Regions from separate parts of the Paenibacillus sp. UNC217MF genome, predicted to be linked through region 2. Evidence: riboswitches for the same ligand, from Rfam matches in the RefSeq annotation. Region 2 holds a riboswitch; each other region holds the start of a gene.
The links. A riboswitch is a leader RNA that binds a small molecule or an ion and turns the genes downstream of it on or off. The one in region 2 is predicted to bind cobalamin.

Region 1 (7,423 bases), on a different contig from region 2:
GCCGACGTCTTTACCCAAGTTCGTCGTATACTGCCAACGAAGGACATCGCCCTTCTTCAGGTTATAGATACCAGCGCTATAGTTCGGGAACTTGCCGTTTACAGAGTACACCCAACCGCTTTCGGGACCTTTATCGAACTCTCCCAAGTCGTCGATAGCTTTAACATAAAGCGTAGGCCCCGAACCTGTGTAATCGATAGAAATGCCTTTTTGGTCGACTGCTCTCTTCATTGCTGTAAAGGCCGTTTCTCCATCCTGAAGTTCTACGCGCACTGGTGCTATAATATCGCCTTCGCCAATTGTGCGCTTTTCAACTGATAGCGTAATTGTGTTAGTGGTTGGAGGGTTGTCAACGCCCCCATTGCCCGCATCATCTTTGACCTTAGTACGATAAGTTACGAACTCAGTAAAGTGCGTCGTTTTAACAATTAAATTTCCGTCTTGAACGTATGAATAAACCTCGTCTTTTCGTGCCGATGAATCACTATATTTCGGGATTGGGGTAAATACCCCACTTGCATTAACAAATCCTGCTTCTTGATTCGTCTGACCCTTAAATGTAAGAGTGACATGCTTACTGAATTGAATATGCTGATCACCGCCGACTTTTACACGGGAATCAATTTGAGAAGTCTCTTTGTTATTCAATGACAGTTCAGCATTGATTTTAGCTAGCAGCGTACTCTCGTTCGTTTCCAAACTCCGTGGCATTTCCAATTCATTATTCCAAGGAGAGGTAATTTCAGTGCCGCTATCAATATTCAAGTTGGCAATTGTATGATTCGCCAGAATTTTAGGAAGTTCTGCCGCTCTGAATTCTAATGTCAACTTTTGTGAGGAAAGCATGTTTTGCTCCGTTCCCACAAGAACTTCCTTGGTATGTTCATTTAACTGAAAATGAGAATCCCCTGATGGTAATCCACCAATATCAAGCCCTAAATTACAGGTGAAACTCCATTGAAGGACATCCCCATCAACCAGCTTATGCTTGTTTGCACTGTGAGCATAGAACTTTTGATTAACGGAGTACATCCACCCACTGTTAGATCCTTTATCGGACACACCTAGGTCAGCTATAGACAGTACAGAAAGCGAGTCCCCTGACCCCGCATATTGTAAAGATATCCCCTTCTCCTTTAGCAGTCTCTCCAATACGGTAAACGCTGTATCATCCTTGAATAGGGGTACAGAAATAGGAGTAATAATGTCCCCTTCCCCAATAGAATGTTTCTCGACAGAGAGTGTTACTGAGCCAGTTACCGGTGGATCAACGACTCCTCCATTGCCGTTATCTCCGCCGGGTGTATCTTTTATTTTTGCGATATATGCTAGAAACTCACCCAATTGCTTAGTCTTAATGACTAGGTCGCCTACACTATTGGCATATGAATAGAACTCATCATATCTAAGCAACTCATCATCATATTTAGGAATGATTACGATTGATCCGTTGGCATCCATGAGCGCTGCTTCTTTATTGCCTTGCCCCTTCAAAGTAAGGGTTGCATGCTTATCAACATGAATATCTTGATCGCCGCCAAGCTTAATACGGGAATCAATTTCTGTTGCCTCTTTGTTATAAGGGGACAAGCCTTCATTCAGCCTAGAAAGTAAAATATCACCGCTTCCACTTAAAATTCTAGGCAATTCGAGCTTTCGATCCCATGAAGAAATTACAAATGTACTCGGTTGGATTTCTAAATATGTACTGCTCGTAACGGAAGCTACATGGGGCAGCTCATCCTTTGAAAATACAAGTGTCACTTTATTTTCTGAAAGAGGTTCCTGTTCCGACCCCACATTTACCGTGGTTTCGTTCTCACCTACTACAATTGTCTTGTCTCCAGACGGGCTTGGATCGTTTATCGAACCAATATCCTTACCCATATCTGTCGTGTACTGCCAACGGAGAACGTCCCCGTCCTTCAATGTATATATCCCCGCGCTATAATTCGGAAATACCCCATTTACGGAATACATCCAGCCGCTTAACGGCCCCTCATCAAATTCCCAAAGTGGATCAATGCCTTTGATATAAACCGATTTGCCTGAACCACTATAGTCAAAGTCAATGTTTCGATCCTCGAGTTCTCTTTTTAAAGCTGTGAAGGCTGTATCTCCTTCATACAATGGTATTGCTACAGGTGCAATGATATCTCCTTGACCGACGGTTCTAATCTCTACGGACAATGTGGCAGTCCCAATCGATTTAGGAATTTCCAAGCTAACTACCAATCCATTGCTTTCCTCTTGTCCCGTTACGGCAGCTCCAAGAGCTTGAACCGTTAGGTCGCCAGTAACAGCACGGCCTTCAAATACAAGCTTTGCTTTTTGACTATTAAGAAGTGAAACTGATTTTAGTTTCAGTCCAGTCGTTCCTGGCTTTACGAGCCAACTGTCAATCTGCGACGCTTGGAGCGTAAAGGTATCCCCCGCGAGCTGCACTTCGACCGTCGGATTTACGGCACCCTGTTGAATAGAAGAGACTGTAGAAATCATTGGTTGGCGACCATAGTAGAAGTAGAGATTATCGCCATCTTTTATCTCGTATGCGCCTGCCCCTACAGATGAAACATTCCCATTCACCTTGTATTTCCAACTATCGCTGCCGCCTAGCTTTCCTTCATTTTGTCCAGCAACAGAAGTTAGTCTTGCTTGATCCCCATTCCCCGAAGTGAGGTAGGGAATTGGTGGATTAACTTGATCCAGCGCTAACTTTAATACATCCAACGCAGTGTGCTTTTTAATGGTCGCATCCAAGGAAATTAGGTTAGGTTGATAAATGACATCTTCAATCCCCTTGACACTTACCTGCACATTAATCTGTGATTGATCCGGTGGAAGTTTCACTTCCGCGAGGCGACTCCATACCGATTTTCCATGCTTGATATCGAGCAATGCAACAAGAGCCTGCTCGGTGGACATCCGGTTTGTAGCGTTATCCGTTACTTTCCATTTAAATGATCCACTATTTTGTTGAAAACGTGCATATGCATCAATAACTGTGTTGCCGGAATTTTGCCACTTTGCTGACAAGACATCATCGCCTGCAGCAACCAATCCCGATACGGATGTAGATAAGCTATTGGAATTATCTCCGGATCCCCATGTACCAACGGAATCAAACCCTCCGTTGTCCAATTGGCGGTTTTTCAACAATTCCTTAGCTCGTTCAATTGCCGCATCTACCGCGCTCTGTCCTTGGTATTGACCAAGTGCAAGCAGCGCCATACCAGTAATGTCAGTATCACCCGAGCTTCCAGTAGCTGACAGTCCATAACCTCCGTCAGCATATTGTGCTTTAAGCAGATAATCGAGTGCTTTTTGCTTGGATGCGGCATTCCATGATCCCATATCCTGACCAAGCTTTTCACCGGCGCTTAAGGCAATCATTGCCCAAATGTGTTTATTGACTCCACCGATAGCACCCGTTGCTGGATCTTGCTGAGCTGCCAGCTCCGCCCACAGATTCCGGTTCGTTTCCCAAGCGTGAGCCGGATTCTTTCCTAACGCAAGTAAGCCATAAATATATCGAATATGATCGGTGCCTCCTGCATTTGGACGAAGTCTTGGCTCTTTTGTTTCCCATTTAGGTAATCTCCAAGTCCCATCATGCAAATCTTGACCCGCGCTCCACAGAGCAACAAGCTCCCACCATGAATCACTTACAGCATCTTGATTAGAAGCATCATTATAATAATCTTTATAGTATTGAACTGTATGTTCAATCATGTTATTTAGTTGTGTATTACCCTGCCCACTAGCCGCTCTTATGACTTGTGGCTGTACAAGAGATAACAACAACACGATACTTAGTAATGCAGACAAGCTCTTCTTCAACATTCTGTTCGTAATCATCTTCAATGTCTGATCTCCTTAATATGTCGATATGAAGGCAATAAAAAAACACCTTTCCATGTTAGAAAGATGTTAGGTAACCACTTCGGTGCAGCTAAATACACTAGTAATCTCCTACTAGCAGCACGAATAAACATCCCCCTCCCATCCTCGTGAGAAATATAGAGCACTTATATGGCAGGTCTCCTGGCTTCGCATCATCGCTCGACAATCTACCTTCCCGTTAACTCAGTTAACAGTGGATAAAAGCCTTGATTGTCAGCTCTGCGTTACAGTGGCGGGACCGCGTCGAACTCGCATCGACTTCCCTATTAAGCTGCGCGTGCACAGCACCATATAAACTATTTCTATGTAATTGCGATAAGAATACGTGGTTTTATTGTAGCAAAATTTAGCATGACGGACAAAGAACTTTCTCATAGACAGCACGAAAAAAAGCGCCCTACCCATTGGTAGGTACGCCTTTTGTTGACTACAAAATGTTATTTAGCTCATAGCTGCCTGATCGGCACCAGCACCGCTTTCTTTCTTAATCTGCTTGCTGCGAAGCTGGCCACAAGCTGCATCAATGTCTGTACCATGCTCCAACCGTACACTGCAGCTAATGTCCTTTTTCTTCATGACATCATAGAAGCCACGAATCGACTCCTGCTCGCTGCGCTGATACTGGCTGTGCTCATCAACAGGGTTGTACGGAATCAGGTTCACATTGACCTCGTCCTGCATCTTCCACTCTTGAATCAGCTGCACCAACTCAAGTGCGTGCTCCTGCTGATCGTTCACGTCCTTCAGCAAAATATATTCCAGCGTCACCCGTTGGTTTGTCGTGTTGATGAAGTACCGAATCGCCTCCATCACCTTTGCAATCGGAATGGCGCGGTTAATCTTCATAATGCGCGTGCGAAGCTCATCATTCGGCGCATGCAAGGACAGGGCCAAGTTCACCCGCAGATTAATATCTGCGAAGTCTTTAATCTTATTCGCCAATCCGCTCGTCGATACCGTAATTCGTCTCGCTCCAATTGCCAGACCTTTATGGTCGGTAACAACCCGCAAGAAGTCTACGATATTCTCAAAGTTATCGAATGGCTCTCCGATACCCATTACGACGATATGGCTGACCAGATCACCCTCACCCACTGCATCCAAATGGTGCTGAACCTTCATAATCTGCTCCACAATCTCGCCGCTCGACAAGTCGCGGCTCTTCGCCAGCAGTCCGCTCGCACAGAAGCTGCAGCCGATGTTGCAGCCAACCTGAGTCGTCACACATACCGACAGCCCGAATTTGTGTCTCATCAACACGGTCTCAATCAAGTTGCCATCCTGCAGCTTGAACAAGAACTTGATTGTGCCGTCAGCCGATTGCTGCTTCACATGCTCGTTAAGCGTATGAATAACGAAGTGTTCGGACAGCAGTGCTACGCTGGCTTCATTTACTTCTGTCATATCAGCGAAATCCTTGACCCGCTTGCGATATAGATAATCCCATATTTGGGATGCCCGTGACTTCTTATGTCCCCGCTCCTCTAACCAAGCGGCCAACTGATCCAATGTTAATCCATAGATGGATTGCTTATTCATCTAGTGCCCTCTTTTCAACACGTCAAGATTCTGTCTTACTTGCTTATAAGTGCTTTTAAAAATAGTTCAAAAAGGTCGCAGCGGACTTTTTGAACTTCCTCTATAATCTGATTATTATTGTCCCAGAACTTTTGAAATATAACAAGAGTCTTTCCCGTTATAGGCAATAAGCAATTGTTTTCATAGAGCACGGCGAACGCCAACAGGTATAATTAGCGCTATCATGTACCACTAAGAATGGCCGACATATCCGGCACACAAAGACAGGACATACATGCGTCACAACGATACACTGAATGCAGGAAAGGAGGCGAAGGAATATGGAGGCACTCATCATGCTGCGCAACGCAATTGATTATATAGAGGAGCATCTGCACACCGAGCTTGATATCGATGCTATTGCCCGTTCGGCGCTGTCATCCCGGTATCATTTCCAACGGATGTTCCATGCCCTAACGAGCTTTACCGTTACAGAGTATATTCGCAATCGGCGGTTAACACTTGCAGCAGAAGAATTGGCGGGATCGGATAGTAAAGTAATTGATGTTGCATTCAAATACGGGTATGAATCACCCGAAGCCTTCTCCAAGGCATTTCAACGTTTACATGGGGTAACGCCTTCTGCAGCCAAGAAAACGGATGTAAAGCTGAAGTCCTTCGCTCCAATCTCCTTTCACATTCAAATCAAAGGGGAGTCTGCATTGAACTATCGCATGATGGAAGAAGTCGAATCTACGGTCATTGGGAAAAGTATCACCATCCATAACGATCCCTACAAAGAAATTCCTGAATTCGTTCAACGAATTTGGAATGATGGCACGCATGATCGAATAAACGAGATATTGGGTCACCCGCACACAATCTGCTCTACGGGTATTTTTATGACTTTGAAGAGGATGGAACGAAGCGCTATCTGATGGGATATGACCTTCCCGAGGGACAAGGAGTTCCTTCAGAATATGATGTGCTGCATATCCCTGCTATCACTTACGCCGTATTTGAAAGTCGGGAAACGTTAACGGACGAGCCGGACTCCGGTCAGGAAATTCAGAATGTATGGCGACGGATCTATTCTGAGTGGTTCCCTTCCACAAATTTCGAGCAGGTAGAGGGTCCTTGTATTGAAAAATTTTACTGGGTGGATGATCATAGAGTTGAGTCGATTTGTGAGGTGTGGATCCCGGTAAGGAGAAAGAAATAAACCTATCTCTCAAGCGCATACGGTCTATTTCTAAGGATGATTGATATTTATCCTGAAATTTACATTTATAATTAATTCGAGAAAATAAATAAATATAAGATAATAAAGGAATATAAATGAATCTACCTAATATGATGAATATTGGGAGGTGAAAATATGAAAAAGGTAATTGTAACGCTCACAGCACTAGCAAGCATTTTCTCGTTTAGTGTATTTGCAAATGATGCATCTGCCGCTAACGTACAAGAAAGCAAATTCACAAATATCGAGACCAAATCCACCATTTATTCCTCTATTTCAATGAGAGTTGGAGAAGGCAGAAAAATTGCAGGTGATTATGTTTCTATCTCCTCCGCTAACCCAACAGACTGTTTAGGTTTGGATGGATACGGGAATTTAACCGCTTTTAAAGAGGGATATGGCACCGTAGTAGCTGAGTGGAATAGTGGCACAAGAGTAGTCTATTATGTTACGGTGACAAAATAATAGGTAACTGAAATGAAAAGGATCCACACTTGTGGATCCTTTTCTGTATTAATCAAACTGTAGAATTGATTCTTCGCTAATTAATGTGCCCTTATTTTGCCCTTCACATATGTCGCGCATCGTCCCCGGTCGATCGAAGTTGAACACATGGATGGGCAGGCGGAAGTCCCTCGCCAAAATAAATGCGGATTGATCCATTACCCTCAAATTATGCTGGATCACATCGTTATAATGGAGAGAAGCGAACTTCCTCGCATCCTTGTTCGTTCTCGGATCTGCCTCAAGCACACCGTC
Region 2 (7,423 bases):
CATTAGACGACATCTCACACATCCCTCGTTTCTAAGTAGTCCGTACGAAGAAGGTACTATGTCAGCCTATGTAAGAGGAGCACATTTCGTGTTCTTCATTGCGGCTTAGCGGCGTGCTAAAAAATGCTCCAATCGTATCGTTCGGACAAAGCGCCAAGCAGATGTACCCCTGCTACACTATTGCCTTTCTTATTCAGGGAAGGCCCAACGACACCGATTCCCATCTTGCCAGGAATGACTGCAAGAATACCGCCAGACACACCGCTCTTGGCCGGGATGCCCACGTGAATCGCAAATTCTCCCGAGGCATTGTACATGCCGCACGTCACCATGAACGAATTCGCAATCTGCACATAATGCTTCGGAATGTAGCAGCGTCCTGTCTGTGGATTGCAGCCGCCATTTGCCAATACAAGAGCCATACGCGCAAGATGGTCGGTATTTACCTCAATTGCGCATTGGCGGAAATACACCTCCAGCGTATCCTCTACATCCGCTTCAAGTACACCATTATCCTTCAAGAAATAAGCCAATGAACGATTCCGATGTGCCGTATCCTTCTCGGATTGGTATACTTCCTCATTCCACGTGATGGAAGGGTCATCCGCCAATTCTCGAATGAATTCAAGCATGCGCATTGATTTTTCCTCAGGCGTTCCCCCCTCAATTAACGAGGCGATAGTAATCGCCCCTGCATTGATAAAGGGATTGAACGGCTTCCCAGGGTCAACGAGCTCAAGCTTCAAGATTGAGTTGAAATCATCACCAGTGGGCTCCATCCCTACCTTATTAAATACAACTGCCTCGCCGCTATCGAGCAAGGCCAAGAGCAGTGAGAAGACCTTGGATATGCTTTGCATTGTAAATTTGAACTTGCAATCGCCTGCATGCACCTGTTCACCTTGAATACCGAACAAGGATATGCACAGCCCATCCTTCGGAGCATTTGCAAGCCCCGGTATATATGAAGCGACCTCTCCATCCTGTGATACTGTCCGGCTCTCCTCTACCCAATGAGGGAGCTCTCTTCTAAGTTGCTGCCAATAGGTCGTCATACGTAATGTACACCTTTCCTTCCTTCAACCAACATTGCGATAAACATATCAGCATCTCGCTGATGAGATATATATGGTTATATCTATCGTTTCTTGGTTAGCGGGTTCACATGCGTCAGCATGTTATGCTGTCCAGCCTGTACTCTAGTCCTCACGCTGAGGCTCCGTAACACGCGAAACCTTGTTCACAATCTGTGATTCATACTGGGCAAACGCAGGTACAACAGCCCATCCCCGCTCCTCCATCATCATTTGCAGCCGCAGCTTCCGTTCATTCAGCTGCCTGCGTGTGTCACCAATCTTCTGTTCATCTTCGGGAGTGCAGGCAGCGAGAAGCTGTTCCAAGCGAACGACTTCGCGTCCTACATGCAGCTCTTCCGGCAACAGGCCCGCATTCTGCATCATCAAATAAGCTGGTCTCAATTCCTCAGGAACATGCGACAAGTCTTTGAGCACCAGAGGCTTCCCCTTGCCTGGCAGCTCATCGAATCCACCTTCATTCATTGCCTCTTGAATCTTCTGCTCTGCCATCCATCCGATAATATCCATGATTGCACACCTCGCTATTCGACTACATCTAATGTAGACATACCCTGTAATAGGATACCACTAATCACCCCAGAATTTTAACTGGAAAATTAACAAAAAGAACTCACCCTCAGCCAATGAGGGCAAGCTCTTGTTATTCGTGCCAGTTCAATTACAAATCAATTGGAATCGCTGCTTGTGATTTATGCCAATCCTCTTCGTGAGTCAGTAAAAATTGCTCTGTCGTTAAGTAAAAAGAGATAGGCGGCTTCTCTTTTAAATAATGGCGCTGCATGAGCAGGTCATAGTGGACTTGGCGGTTGCGTGTTCCCGTGAGTACGGGAAGATCATCATGTTCATCCAAATAATCATCGACCGCAGCCTGAACCATATCTAGATATATCGGAATGTGCTTGTCTTTCTCTTCAAATATTTCGTACGTATAATGGGACATATAGAACTTCTGATCCGATTCCCCACCTAAATAACGGCGCAGGCGTTTCAAATCAATGCTTTGATCCCCTAGGAGCAGGGTCGTTCGTTTAATCTCTTTTGGCATATCTTTCTCATATTGAAGCACCGCTCTGCGGACATCTTCTAACGTTACATGCACCGCTTCAAGAGCTGCCTTAGAGTTTTTCTTATCCCGTTTGAACCATTGTGTGAACCAACGCATATCAGATCCCACCTTTCTGCCTCCGTATGATAAGGAAGATGGAAGCAGGAATCATGTATCCGCTTACATCTCTATTATAACATAATTTTCATTAATCGACATGTTTGGTTGTTCCGGTATTCCTTTAACATATGAATAACCAATGTTCATCTCATTCACTCACGCGCAGGAAAAGAAAAATGTCGATTTACCATATATTACGTATTTTAAATTTGAAGGTTTCACGTTATAAAAAAAGACCATCTCTGCATGGCAGTCGCGATGACTGCGAGAGATGGCCTTTCCCTATGATTAATGAAGAAATATTGAAGGTCTATGTGCGCGCGATGAAAACTAGCGAGGATCAGTTCTTATGCTTCAGTCGATACTGCTGCTTCATGACGTGCGCGAGCGAGCTTTGTTGCTTCTACCATGTTGCGCAGTGCAGCTACCGTCTCCGGTTCGCGGCGCGTCTTCAGACCACAGTCTGGGTTAATCCAGAACGTCTCAACCGGAAGCACTCGAAGCGCTTGCTCGATAATCCGATCAATCTCTTCCACAGCAGGCACACGTGGGCTATGAATATCATATACACCCAGACCAATGCCAAGCTCATAGCTCTGCTCCTCTAGTGTTGCAATCATATCGCCGCCACTTCGTGCCGTTTCGAGCGAGATCACGTCCGCATCCATCTTGCGGATCGTATCAACCATGTCGGAGAAGTCGCAATAGCACATATGCGTGTGTACTTGCGTCTCAGGCGCTGCTCCGCATGTTGCAAGCCGGAAAGCAAGCACCGCCCAATCCGTATAATAGACAGCGTCCTCCGCCTTAAGCGGCATACCTTCCTTCACTGCAGGCTCATCGACCTGGATCATGCCAATACCTGCAGTCTCCAGTGCTGCAATCTCTTGACGAAGCGCGTACGCCAGCTGGAATGCCGCCTGCTCGCGAGGAATGTCGTCACGTACGAACGACCAGTTCAAGATCGTTACCGGCCCCGTAAGCATCCCCTTAACCGGCTGAGACGTCAGGGACTGTGCAAATGCCGTTTCCTTCACCGTCATCGCCTCTGTGAACGCCACATCTCCGTACAGAACCGGTGGTTTTACACAGCGCGAACCATAGGATTGAACCCAGCCGAACTTCGTGAATGCGAACCCGTCCAGCTTCTCACCGAAGTATTCGACCATGTCCGTGCGTTCGAATTCACCATGTACCAGCACGTCAATGCCGATCTCTTCCTGAATGCGAATCCAGCGTGTCATTTCCTCTTCCAAATACGTTTCATACGTCTTCGCATCCCATTCTCCCTTGCGGAAGCGAAGGCGTGCGCGCCGGATATCCGCAGTTTGCGGCATACTGCCAATCGTTGTGGTCGGCAGCAGTGGCAGCGATGGCCAGCGCTTGCGCTGAAGCTCCTTGCGTTCCTCGAATGGAAGACGTTCAATTCCTTTTTCCTTCTCTGCACGAAGCAGTTCTTCCAACGCTTGAACGACTTGCGGACGCTGTCTTGACGGTTCTGTCCGCCATGCTTGAACACGAGCACCGCTCTCTGCTAATGCTGCACGCGTCTCTTCACTCGGGCTTGAGAAGTGACGAGCAAGTAGGGCAGTCTCCTCCAGCTTCTCATCCGCGAACGCCAATGCCTCGCGCACTGGTGCTGACAGCTCAGTTTCCCGCGCCGCCGTGAGTGGTACATGAAGCAGGCTGCATGATGGCTGAATAATCCAGCGTTCCTTCGGTACAATCTCTTCCACAGACTCGAGCCATGCTGCTGCTGCAGCCAAGTCCGTACGCCAAATATTGCGGCCATCAATAATGCCGACAGCAAGCTGCTTCTGCGCAGGGAATCCGAATTGACGAAGCGCTGCTTCATTTCTCCCTCTATCATGAACAAAGTCTAATCCGAGCGTATCCACCGGAAGCGACACGAACGCTTCGTAGTCGGACACCGCATCGAAGTAGGTCTGAACCCATAACGATAAACTTGGTGCTGCCTTACGCAATTCGGCATAGACTTCCTTCACAGCAGCCCAATGCTCGCTTGGCATTTCCAGCACGAATGCAGGTTCATCCAATTGCACAGCCTGCACACCTTCACCCTCCAACTCGCTAAGCAACTGTCCGTATACCCCTACGAATTGGCGAAGAACGTTCAGGCGCTCTTCCGGTTTAATCCCTTTAATAAAGCGGACATAAGTATATGGCCCGATGATGACTGGCTTACCTTCAATGCCATGAATCTGCTTCGCTTGGCGATAGGCTTGCAACGGGCGATTGACCGTAAGTTGCGGCGCCTTGCCTTCCCATTCCGGCACAATGTAGTGATAGTTCGTATTGAACCACTTCGTCATCTCGCAAGCTACCGCATCCTGTGTTCCGCGAGCCAAGGCGAACAGCAAATCTGCGTTCACTTCTCCACCATCATATGCAAACCGTGACGGAATCAATCCAAATGTGGCCGTCATATCAAGCACATGATCATACCAGGAGTAATCATTTACTGGAATTAGGTCAATGCCAGCGTCCTGCATCGTCTTCAGCCGAACATCATTGATGCGCGCCAATCCTTCTTCCAGCTGCTGAACAGAACTATTCCCAGCCCAATATTGCTCCAATGCCTTCTTCCATTCCCGGTCGTATCCGATCCGAGGGTAACCTGCTGTGCTTGTCTTGATTGAATGAACTGTCATCATACTGCCCCTCTCCATGAGTCATTTTGCCGTACGGGATATAATTGGACAATTTCTATCGCTTAACACGGAATTAAGATTGCAGTTGAGCGCTCTACCCCACCATATGTGACTTTATCACTCAGACTTCAGATATTTTCATTGCATCCCAATATGCAAAAAAGACATTCCTGTCCAACAACAGAAATGTCTCGTAAACGTCCATGAAGTCATAGTGGAATAGATCGATCCTTCCGTCTCATTAGCAGACTGCCCTCATGCTAAGAGGAATCGAAAACCGATATCCATGCTTACGAACACTTCCCTATCTCCCGTAGGTACGAACAGTGTTGTCAAAACAGGCAGGTCTCCTGGCTTCAGCTTCATTGGCCTTTGCAGCCTTCCCGATCGATTACGACCAGTGGCTCTCTCGCAATACCTCAACTGTCACAGTGGCGGGACCGCGCCGGATTTCCAACCGGCTTCCCTATTAAGCTTCGACGTTACCCAAAGCACCTGTTTCCTCCTATTCAATTGCATTGAAAGTCGCAGTCACGCTTCCCCCAATTGAGAACGATTATATATCTAACCAGAACGAATGACAAGGATTTTTTCTCATCTCTACCCAAAATAAACAAATACCGGAGCTGTCACATTATCTTCATTAAACTCTAATTCACTAAGCGTCTATCCATGCACAATAGGCGAGCCTCTCGGCTCGCCTATTGATGATTACGGGTTGATGCGCTAGATGACCATTCCTTCATGCAGAAAGACAATATCTTCACCTTTCTCATCTAGCGTCAATTCACGATTATCCAAGAACCATACATCATTTTGCTCCATAAAGAACGTAATGCCGTTCACAACTTCCGTCACTGCTGGATATTGCGGACTGTCTTTCATGATGCCGAATGAATAAGGTCCTGAAGCACTGAATCCGCTGTAGCGGACGAATATGCGTACTGAGTCTCCTGCTGTAAATCCCCAATCAGCCAAAAAACGCTCGACTGCCTTCGCTGTAACGCGTAATTGCATGTTCAGACCTCCTTAATCATACCTTTCATCCGATTTGATCATACCATGTGGCCGCCACTTTTGTTAACACCAAAGTTGACAGTTCGTCAATGATCCGCATCATCATTACCGCATAATACGTTCGGCGATATAATTATATGCTACCTTCTGTTTAGGAACATCACGATCTCTACCGAGAAATTCTGCCAGGTTACAGCTTGATGCGTTGAAGCCGCAGTGCATTCAGTACAACGGATACCGAGCTGAAGGCCATAGCCGCACCTGCAAGCCATGGGGCAAGCAATCCAATTGCTGCAATCGGGATGCCTATCGTATTGTATACGAGTGCCCAGAACAAGTTCTGCTTAATGTTGCGCATGGTACGGCGGCTCATCTCCATCGCATCCGCAATGCCGTTCAAGTCGCCACGCATTAAGGTTACGCCTGCCGTCTCCATTGCTACATCCGTACCTGTACCGATCGCGAACCCTATGTCCGCTGCTGCCAGAGCTGGCGCATCATTAATTCCATCGCCTACCATGGCCACAACACTGCCTCTCTGCTGCAGCTCGCGCACATGCTGTGCCTTCTGTTCAGGCAGCACCTCTGCAAATACATCATCAATCCCTACTTGTGACGCGATTGCTCTGGCCGTGCGTGTGTTGTCTCCCGTCATCATGACAACGCGTATCCCCATTTGATGCAGCCGCTCAATGGCCTTCTTCGAGGAAGCTTTCACTTGATCGGCAACGGCAACTATGCCTTTCCAGCTGCCATCAACCGCGATAAGCATTGCCGTCTTACCTGCCTGCTCCATATCTTGCAATGCTTCCTCTGCATCGCTGCTTGCTACCCCGTTCTTCTCCATCCATCTGCGTGTGCCGACAATAATCTGATGCCCATTCACCTCAGCCGCTATTCCATATCCAGGTTCAGCTCGGAATGAATCCGGTTCGACCGTGCTGATTCCTTGCTCAGTCAATCCCTTCACAATCGCCTGTGCCAATGGATGCTCGGATTGCTTCTCAGCAGATGCTAGTAAGGTCAAGAGTTCTGTCTTCTCGTCTTCATTCCCATCATGCAATACAACATCTGTAAGCGAAGGAGCCCCTTCTGTTACGGTTCCTGTCTTGTCGAGCACAACCGTCTGCACCCGATAGGCGCCTTCCAGATGCTCGCCGCCACGGAATAGTACACCATATTCTGCAGCACGTCCGGTTCCTGCCATAATCGACGTTGGCGTTGCCAAGCCGAGCGCACACGGGCAAGCGATTACGAGTATGGCAATGGTACGAGACAAGGCTACACCGAAGTTGCCTGGTTCAACAGCGAAATACCAAATTAAGAATACAAGCACCGCAATTCCAACGACTATCGGCACGAAGATGCCTGATATTTTATCAGCGATCCGCTGAATCGGAGCCTTGGAGCCCTGTGCCTCCTCAACGATTTTAATAATTTGCGAGAGCGCCGTCTCGGAGCCGACCTGAGTC
Region 3 (7,423 bases), on a different contig from region 2:
CAACCCACTCTCCAGACTTCACAGCGAAATCCACATCTTGCAGTACATGCTTCTCCCCATAATGCTTGCTCAGTCCTTGAACCTCAATGATGCTGCCCTTCTCCATGTGAAAGGCATGATTGCTGCTCTCTGCATGATCCAGATATGCTTTCGGTAGATGTTCTCTTCGCTGTGTCATGACCATTTCCCCCGTTTCGCTCGCTTATTTCGCATAAGCAAGTAGGCGAAGAATGGCGCACCTAGAAACGCGGTTACAACCCCAAGTGGGATTTCTGTCGGTGCGAATGCCGTACGGGCAATCGTATCTGCCCACATCACATATATCGCTCCCCCAATTGCTGAGAGCGGTATCAAATATCGATAATCGGGGCCTACAATTAAGCGCAGCAGATGCGGAACGACTAATCCGACAAAGCCGATGACGCCGGAGACAGATACGGCAGCTGCCGTAATCATCGTTGCCGTCAGCAGCACTACCCATTTCGTCCGCTCTACATGAAGTCCGAGATGCGAGGCCTGCCGCTCACCTAATGCAAGCAAATTAAGCGGTCTTGCATATGCAATAAGAATAACAATGCCAATTGCCAAATAAGGAGCGAGCACCACTGTATAAGACCAACCTCGCATCGCCAAACTGCCCATCACCCAAAACAAAATCTCATTGATCGTCTGATTTGTCATGGCTACAAGAAAGGAGACGATGGAGCCGAGAAAGGCTTGCATCACGACTCCAGATAAAATCAGTGTCTCGATTGGAATCTTCCCCTGCTCACTGGCCAGCTTAATGACGAACATTAGGGTCGCTACCCCTGTAGCGAATGCAACGACAGGAATCGTCCATTCGCCGAACAGCGAATACTGCAAACCGAAGTAAATAAGGAATGCGGCTCCAACAGAAGCCCCTGAAGATACCCCTAATGTATACGGATCTGCCAACGGGTTGCGCAGCACTCCTTGAAATGCAGTACCTGCGACCCCAAGCGCCGCCCCTACGAGCATTGCCAATAGAACTCGTGGGAAGCGTACCTTCATCATAATTTGCGCGGAAGCGTCATCCCATGTCACCGGTATGAACTGATCCAGCCCTGGAATATGATGAAGCAGAATTTGAGCAATTTCCCCCATTGGCATTTGTACAGAGCCTACAGCGAGGCATCCTACAACGGACAAAAGGAGAAGCGCAATACCCGCTCCTCCATACCAACCCATTTTATTCATCGATTTCTCCACGATGATTATTTTACCAAGTCCGGATGAATCGCCTTCGCAACTGCCTTCAATCCTTCAGCTACACGAGGTCCCGGACGGCTGATCAGGTTCTGATCCACACCGATTACTTGATTGTTCTTAATTGCATTAATGTTGTTCCAACCGCTGCGTCCACGAATAATTTCTTCCAAGGATTTGTTCGTCTCTTTGTCCACTACACCTTGCGTGAACATGATTACATCCGGATTGGATTTAATAATATTCTCTTCGTTAATTTGAATCCAGCCAGCTGAATCAGCCGCAACGTTCGTGCCGCCTGCCACTTCAATCAGTTCGTTCATGAACTCGCCGCTGCCTACTGTCCAGCCTGGGGAGAATTCAATATACACCTTTTTCTTCTCCGCACTTTGAACGGCCGACTTCACATCTTCACGCACTTGTTTCATGTTGTCAACAATCGTCTTCGCCTTAGCTTGCTGATCCGTAATTTGACCATACAATTCAATGTTCTTAATCACATCATCGTACGTTTTTGGCTCAACCTTGAATATTTTAATGCCCAGTTCACGGAACTTCTTCACGACGGGCTCCTTCATGGAGATACCTGTGAATACGATGTCCGGCTTAGCTTTAATGATTGCCTCTTCATTCGGCTTCGTAATGCCGCCCATTTTCTCTTTGGACTTCGCTGCCTCTGGATAGTCGTCAAAATCAGACACCCCAACGATTTGTGCATCCAATCCAAGCGCGAACAAGGACTCTGTCTCAGCTGGGGACACGGATATAATACGTTCTGGCGCTTTGTCGAATGTGAACTCCTCACCAGTCGCATCCTTAACAGTCAGTGGATACGTCGTTTTTAGATCATCCTGCTTCGGTTGTTCTGTAGCCCCATTGCCATTGGACTCTTGCTGTGCAGTATTATTCTCAGCAGGCTTAGCCGCATCTTTATTGCCGCAAGCCGCCAGTCCTACTGTAAGCATAAGCGCCAATAGCGCCGCTACCGATTTGTTCAGCCATTTGTTCATGTCAGAATCTCTCCCTCGCGTCATTCTTCCTAGTCTCTAACCATGTACTACCCGTGCAGGTGTAAAGCGGTTCCATCCTTCGCCATGCGAACGATAATGCACTGCAAGCTGCACTTGCCGTAAGAATGTATGTACATCCCCATTCGGTATCAGTTGTCAATGAGCACTTGCATATACCTGAGCTGTAAATCCTACTGTGACTGAATTTGTGATATACATTCGTGCTGTGCAATTGCATTGAACTGCAGTTTACCTTGTACAAACGAAGTGCTTGATGGGATGTGAAATCATTTCCAAATACAGCAAAAACCCCCGATCCTTCGATCCGGGGGAACACAAAGTCATCTATCGCAATATTCAACAGACACCTAGAAGCAGGAAGCAAGCAGCTGCGCTGCCATGTTGCCTGATGCATTACGCCAATGACGTGATCCTCTCCGCGAAGGATACAGCTCGTCCATCTTCAGGCAGGTTTCCTGACTTAGGAGAATACGTTGCAGCTCGCCTTCCCATCCATAGCGGTACATACAGCACACACTAATGAATCCGACAGTGGCATCATGAGCGCAACACTCCATTCACAGTGGCGGGACCGCGCCGGGTTTACACCGGCTTCCCTATTAACCTCGAATATGCATCGGCCATACAATACAACGGTGTCTCTTACCGAACAACGCGTATGGATCCGTACCGCATACATACCCAAGGACCTGAAGTATCACGATTATTCAATATGGAATACATTTCGTCATCCAAGTGCTAAACTCGATAATTGATTATAGGGGAAAAGCCCCTGCGTTGCAATAGATTACATCATTGCGCGTATCCAATGAACCTGCTTTGACACACAAACGTCATCATCTGCTGGGAAGCCGTTCTGCTCGCAAGAACTTCCATTTGCGGGCACATCGCTTCGCCGTAATCATAACACCGCCACCGATTGGCGCAGCGGCTTCCCAGAATGACTTCCTTGGGAAAGCCAGCGTGTATAAGCGACGAACGACGCCACCGTGTGTGACGATGACAACATCCGGCCGCGGAGTAGGCCCGCTTCCATATGACTGTCTCTGCATCCGGCTTGTCTTGCTGCGCAGCACACGTCCACGTGGCAGCGGCGAAGAATGGTACGGTCGACGACGGATAGCGCTCTCTTGCCGTTCCATGTGATTACCGCTGCTGATGAAGGAATCACGCGCATTGCGCAGCACTTCCCACCATACATGCGCCGTTCGCGTACAGAAGGTCTGCCACGGTTCCCCGCGCGGCGGCTGGATGGCTGATGAATCGTCAAGCCATCTTCGATACTGTGGATCTTCCTTCAAGTCATTGTAGGTTAACCCTTCCCACATACCGAAGTCATATTCTCGCAGCCTTGTGTCCTCCACAGCTTGGATGCTGTCACGCGGACGCAAATAGGCGAGCGTGTCGCGACAGCGGCGCATATCGCTCGTGTATAGCAGCGGCGATGGATGCGCCAATGTTCGGCGAAGCGCTCGGAGCTCTTCTGTTGAATCCGGCAATAGCGGCACATCCGAATAGCTAATATATCGCCGTTCCGTATTCTCTTGCGTCAAGCCATGACGAACAAGTGCGAAACGCACAATTTTGCCGCTTGCTTGACTCTTTTTTCGTAACATATGTCTTGTCATTAATAATCGTTTCCTGTTGTTTTTCGATGCTCCTGAACGACGCCGGTTCCGATGAATAGCGGGAGCATTCCATTTAGTTGTCCGTGTCATCCCATTTGTACTCCTTCATCCGCCATTCGTCTACAGAAGCCATCCTCCTCGCACATATAGGAGCAGGCCTGCCAGAATAACAAAGACTGTCGAGCTGCTTACGAGCAACCTGCATACCGCAGGCACATGCTCTGCTTGCAGAGGCTGCTTCATATCCCCCATATAAGCGCGGAACGAACGTATTCCTTTATACACATTATAACCACCAAGCCTGATGCCAAGCGCACCTGCTGCTGCTGCCTCGGCCCACCCGCTATTCGGGCTTGGATGCTTGCTTGCATCTCGAAGCGCCATTGACCAAGCCCTGCGTGCATCATACCGATGAATCCAAGCGCTCAGCGTGATGAGCACAGCAGTGATCCGTGCTGGTATCCAGTTGGCGATATCGTCGAGGCGGGCAGATGCCCAGCCCAAATTCTGATATTTCTCATTTTTATAGCCGACCATAGAATCGAGCGTATTCACCGCACGATATGCCATAGCCAGCGGAGCGCCTCCGATAAGTGCGAAGAATAGCGGCGAAATGACCGCATCAACTATGTTCTCCGCTACCGTCTCGACGGTAGCGCGCACGACTTCCGGTTCATCCAATTGCTCTGTATCGCGGCCGACAATCATGCCGACTTCTCGCCTTGCACCCTCTAAGTCCTGCTCCTTCAGCCTCCGATACACAGCCATCCCTGCATCCTTCAGTCCTTTTGCCGCAATTGTCGTTCCAATGAGCAATGCCTCGGCAATCCATCCTACATATTCATGAACATGATATAGTCCTGTTAATATAAGCCAAGTCGACGCATACGCCCCTCCTACCACGATAATCGGCAGCAGGATGCCTAGCGGCTTGAGCGCCTGCTCGGAAGGACTTATCCTGCGTATAACACGTTCTACTCTGCTTATTCCTTTGCCAATCCCAACGACTGGATGCGGGATAGCCCGAGGATCGCCTACAATCCGATCCCATATGTATGCTGCTATTATGATGAGCGCTGCTGTCATATGTCTACCACCCTAGTAGGTTGTTCTTCTCTGTTAGCGGTCATGCTTCATGCTGAGTCTTGACGGACTCATATACGGTAGAATACACGAGTTGTCCGACCGCATGACCCAATGTGGTCGCTGTCCCTGCATAGCAATGCACAGGTTCATATCGTCCACTGTCTATCACGGCAAATGCAATTGCATCTGTCGTCGTTCCTGTGGCAATGCGCCCCGTCTCTGAATCTAAGATGCCCAGATCAGACAGAGCCGCACATTTGGCCTCCGTTGCCGTCATGAACACATTCCATACCGCGGCATCAGACAATTTGCCATCCATAATAAGAATGGAATTAATCGTCCCCGGCTTCAATGGTTCATATGCTGAGAATACGCGTCGCGGCATCCCAGCACGAGCCGCATTAGACGTTCCGGCAGTCGTTACGCACAGAAGCGAACATTCATCCGCATCCTGCTCAGCAACAGATGCATGGCTCACTTTAGCAGCGGTCATAAGCCCAACGGTCTGTTCCGGAGCGTACCCCTTCTCTACACACGTCAGACGAAGGTACTCTATCGGATCTGCATAATTGAACTGATAATGAACCATCTGATTCAAGATGCGATTGCCCGCCCATTGCCCTCCATGAAATACAGCACTGCTCCATATCGGCGCTATCTGTGGAAGTTCAACAGCGATGAGAGCATCCTCCCAACGAATATGTACTCCTGCAATATGTCTAGATGTATAGGTACAGTTGCTCTCTCGATATGGCTGCATCCCACTTCTCCTTCATTCTGTGTTTGTCTACTGTAACACAGCTTCAAGGGCTGACGCTACAATTGCATTCGCAGCGCGATCCTTGACTGCCAATCGGAAGTCTCTCTCCGTCAGTCCAGCATACATATCGCAATTGCGAATGAGAATGCCGGATCGGCATAATTCGGCCTGAAGCGACTTCGCCGTCCACCCTTCTGGAGCTCTGCATAATAGGAAATTCGCTACACTTGGCCATGTTCGAATGCCTAACCTATGCAGCTGCTTACGTAGAGCAGCCCGTTCTTCATCGATGAGAGCTCGTGTTGAAGCCGCGTATTGATCCGATTGCTCGTCCGTCAGGAGGGCCTCCCCTGCCGCTAGTGCCAAGCCATTGACACTCCATGCCACCTGCATAGCCGACATCGCCGCAATATGCTGCGGCTGGGCGATTGCGTACCCGAGACGTAATCCAGGAATCGCATAGAACTTCGTAAGTGAACGAAGTACAATAAGATTCGGGCATCGATGAACGAATGGAATCAAGGAATGCTCCTCTTCATTCGCAAAGTCAATAAAAGCTTCATCGATTATGAGAATCGTAGAAGCAGCTTCTGCTAAGGCTGCAAGTCTTCCTAGCAGCATACGATCATATAATGCACCATTCGGGTTGTTCGGGTGGCCGATAAATACGACATCCGCCTGCTCAATAAGCTCTGTCAGCTGAGGCTCGGTAGCACGGAAGTCGTTATCCTCACTGCCAACCCTATGCATCACTTCTGCTCCGAACTTGCGCGACAGCGTCTCATATTCAGAGAAACAAGGGGCAATAACGCCAACCCGTTTAGGCCGAATCGCCAGCAACAACAGCGCCATGCATTCTGCAGCCCCGTTGCCAATGCTAATCAGTGCCTCGTCGACCCCTAACTTCGCAGCTAAGAGCTTCTTCATCTGCCGATGTCCAGGATCCGGATAATGAACGATTGACGGCATCATCTCGCGTCTCAGACGATCTATAACAGCCGAAGGCGGTCCAAGCGGATTAATATTCGCGCTGAAGTCCAGCAGTGCTTTACGATCGACGCCGAACGCGTCCGCAGCCGTCCACACATCCCCACCATGCCCGAATCGTTCAATTATGCCCATTGCTGTCTTCCTCCCAAAGATGTCAATTGGATTTGTCCAAAGGTTGAAAATATATATGTACTGCTAGCTCCACGAACCGGAGCTTTCCAATATGGAATCGTTTCTACTCGTCCATTATGCGTAACTGAGCAATGTTCGTCAAACGAATTTTCCTGTAAATATGTGTAGCTCCTTCGTTTACTACAGGCGTTGCAGCACGATTCGCAAACAATTATAGTAGAATTGCAAACGTTTTATTACGAAATGCCAAAAAACATTGGTCAATCGCACACTGTAACACTTCTGTTAATTGCTGTATAATCTTGTTGCACCACACATCTTAACAGGTGTGATATGTCATGGATGAGGAGGGATGATTATGTCGGTGCATCACAAGACATCATGGGCTACTCTCGGCGCCGCCATCATTGTCACCATCTATTACGCTGCAATTCTATTTCGACTCAAGGGAGACATTGGATTATACAGCACGGAAATGATGGCCCTTGCCCGGAACGTGTTCGGAATTGCCGTCGTCGTTCAAGTCGTTATGCACTTTATCAATTTTATGTCCAAGGATGAGGCCGAGG

Region 1: linked by a shared signal. The riboswitch ahead of BP95_RS32105 (DUF4430 domain-containing protein) and the one ahead of metE (5-methyltetrahydropteroyltriglutamate--homocysteine S-methyltransferase) in region 2 are both predicted to bind cobalamin.
Region 3: linked by a shared signal. The riboswitch ahead of BP95_RS0106640 (ABC transporter substrate-binding protein) and the one ahead of metE (5-methyltetrahydropteroyltriglutamate--homocysteine S-methyltransferase) in region 2 are both predicted to bind cobalamin.

Annotation. Positions count from the first base shown of each region.
Region 1 covers NZ_KK366028.1:182,447-189,869, reverse strand. Annotated here, with positions in the region: gene BP95_RS32105 (DUF4430 domain-containing protein) at 1-3,858, opposite strand, end outside; cobalamin riboswitch at 4,018-4,210, opposite strand; gene rlmN (dual-specificity RNA methyltransferase RlmN) at 4,345-5,442, opposite strand; gene BP95_RS31145 (helix-turn-helix domain-containing protein) at 5,763-6,359, shown strand; gene BP95_RS34100 (GyrI-like domain-containing protein) at 6,284-6,643, shown strand; gene BP95_RS0122495 (hypothetical protein) at 6,800-7,129, shown strand; gene pyrH (UMP kinase) at 7,178-7,423, opposite strand, start outside.
Region 2 covers NZ_JMLT01000003.1:40,051-47,473, forward strand. Annotated here, with positions in the region: gene BP95_RS0100240 (YuzC family spore coat inner layer protein) at 1-13, opposite strand, end outside; gene glsA (glutaminase A) at 117-1,055, opposite strand; gene BP95_RS0100250 (DnaJ family domain-containing protein) at 1,200-1,604, opposite strand; gene BP95_RS0100255 (DUF3939 domain-containing protein) at 1,756-2,259, opposite strand; gene metE (5-methyltetrahydropteroyltriglutamate--homocysteine S-methyltransferase) at 2,610-4,934, opposite strand; cobalamin riboswitch at 5,258-5,448, opposite strand; gene BP95_RS0100265 (HesB/YadR/YfhF family protein) at 5,661-5,951, opposite strand; gene BP95_RS0100270 (heavy metal translocating P-type ATPase) at 6,142-7,423, opposite strand, start outside.
Region 3 covers NZ_JMLT01000009.1:211,146-218,568, reverse strand. Annotated here, with positions in the region: gene BP95_RS0106650 (ABC transporter ATP-binding protein) at 1-178, opposite strand, end outside; gene BP95_RS0106645 (FecCD family ABC transporter permease) at 175-1,218, opposite strand; gene BP95_RS0106640 (ABC transporter substrate-binding protein) at 1,236-2,237, opposite strand; cobalamin riboswitch at 2,687-2,898, opposite strand; gene BP95_RS0106630 (histidine phosphatase family protein) at 3,095-3,886, opposite strand; gene cbiB (adenosylcobinamide-phosphate synthase CbiB) at 4,007-4,972, opposite strand; gene BP95_RS0106620 (adenosylcobinamide amidohydrolase) at 5,013-5,732, opposite strand; gene cobD (threonine-phosphate decarboxylase CobD) at 5,760-6,854, opposite strand; gene BP95_RS0106610 (hypothetical protein) at 7,213-7,423, shown strand, end outside.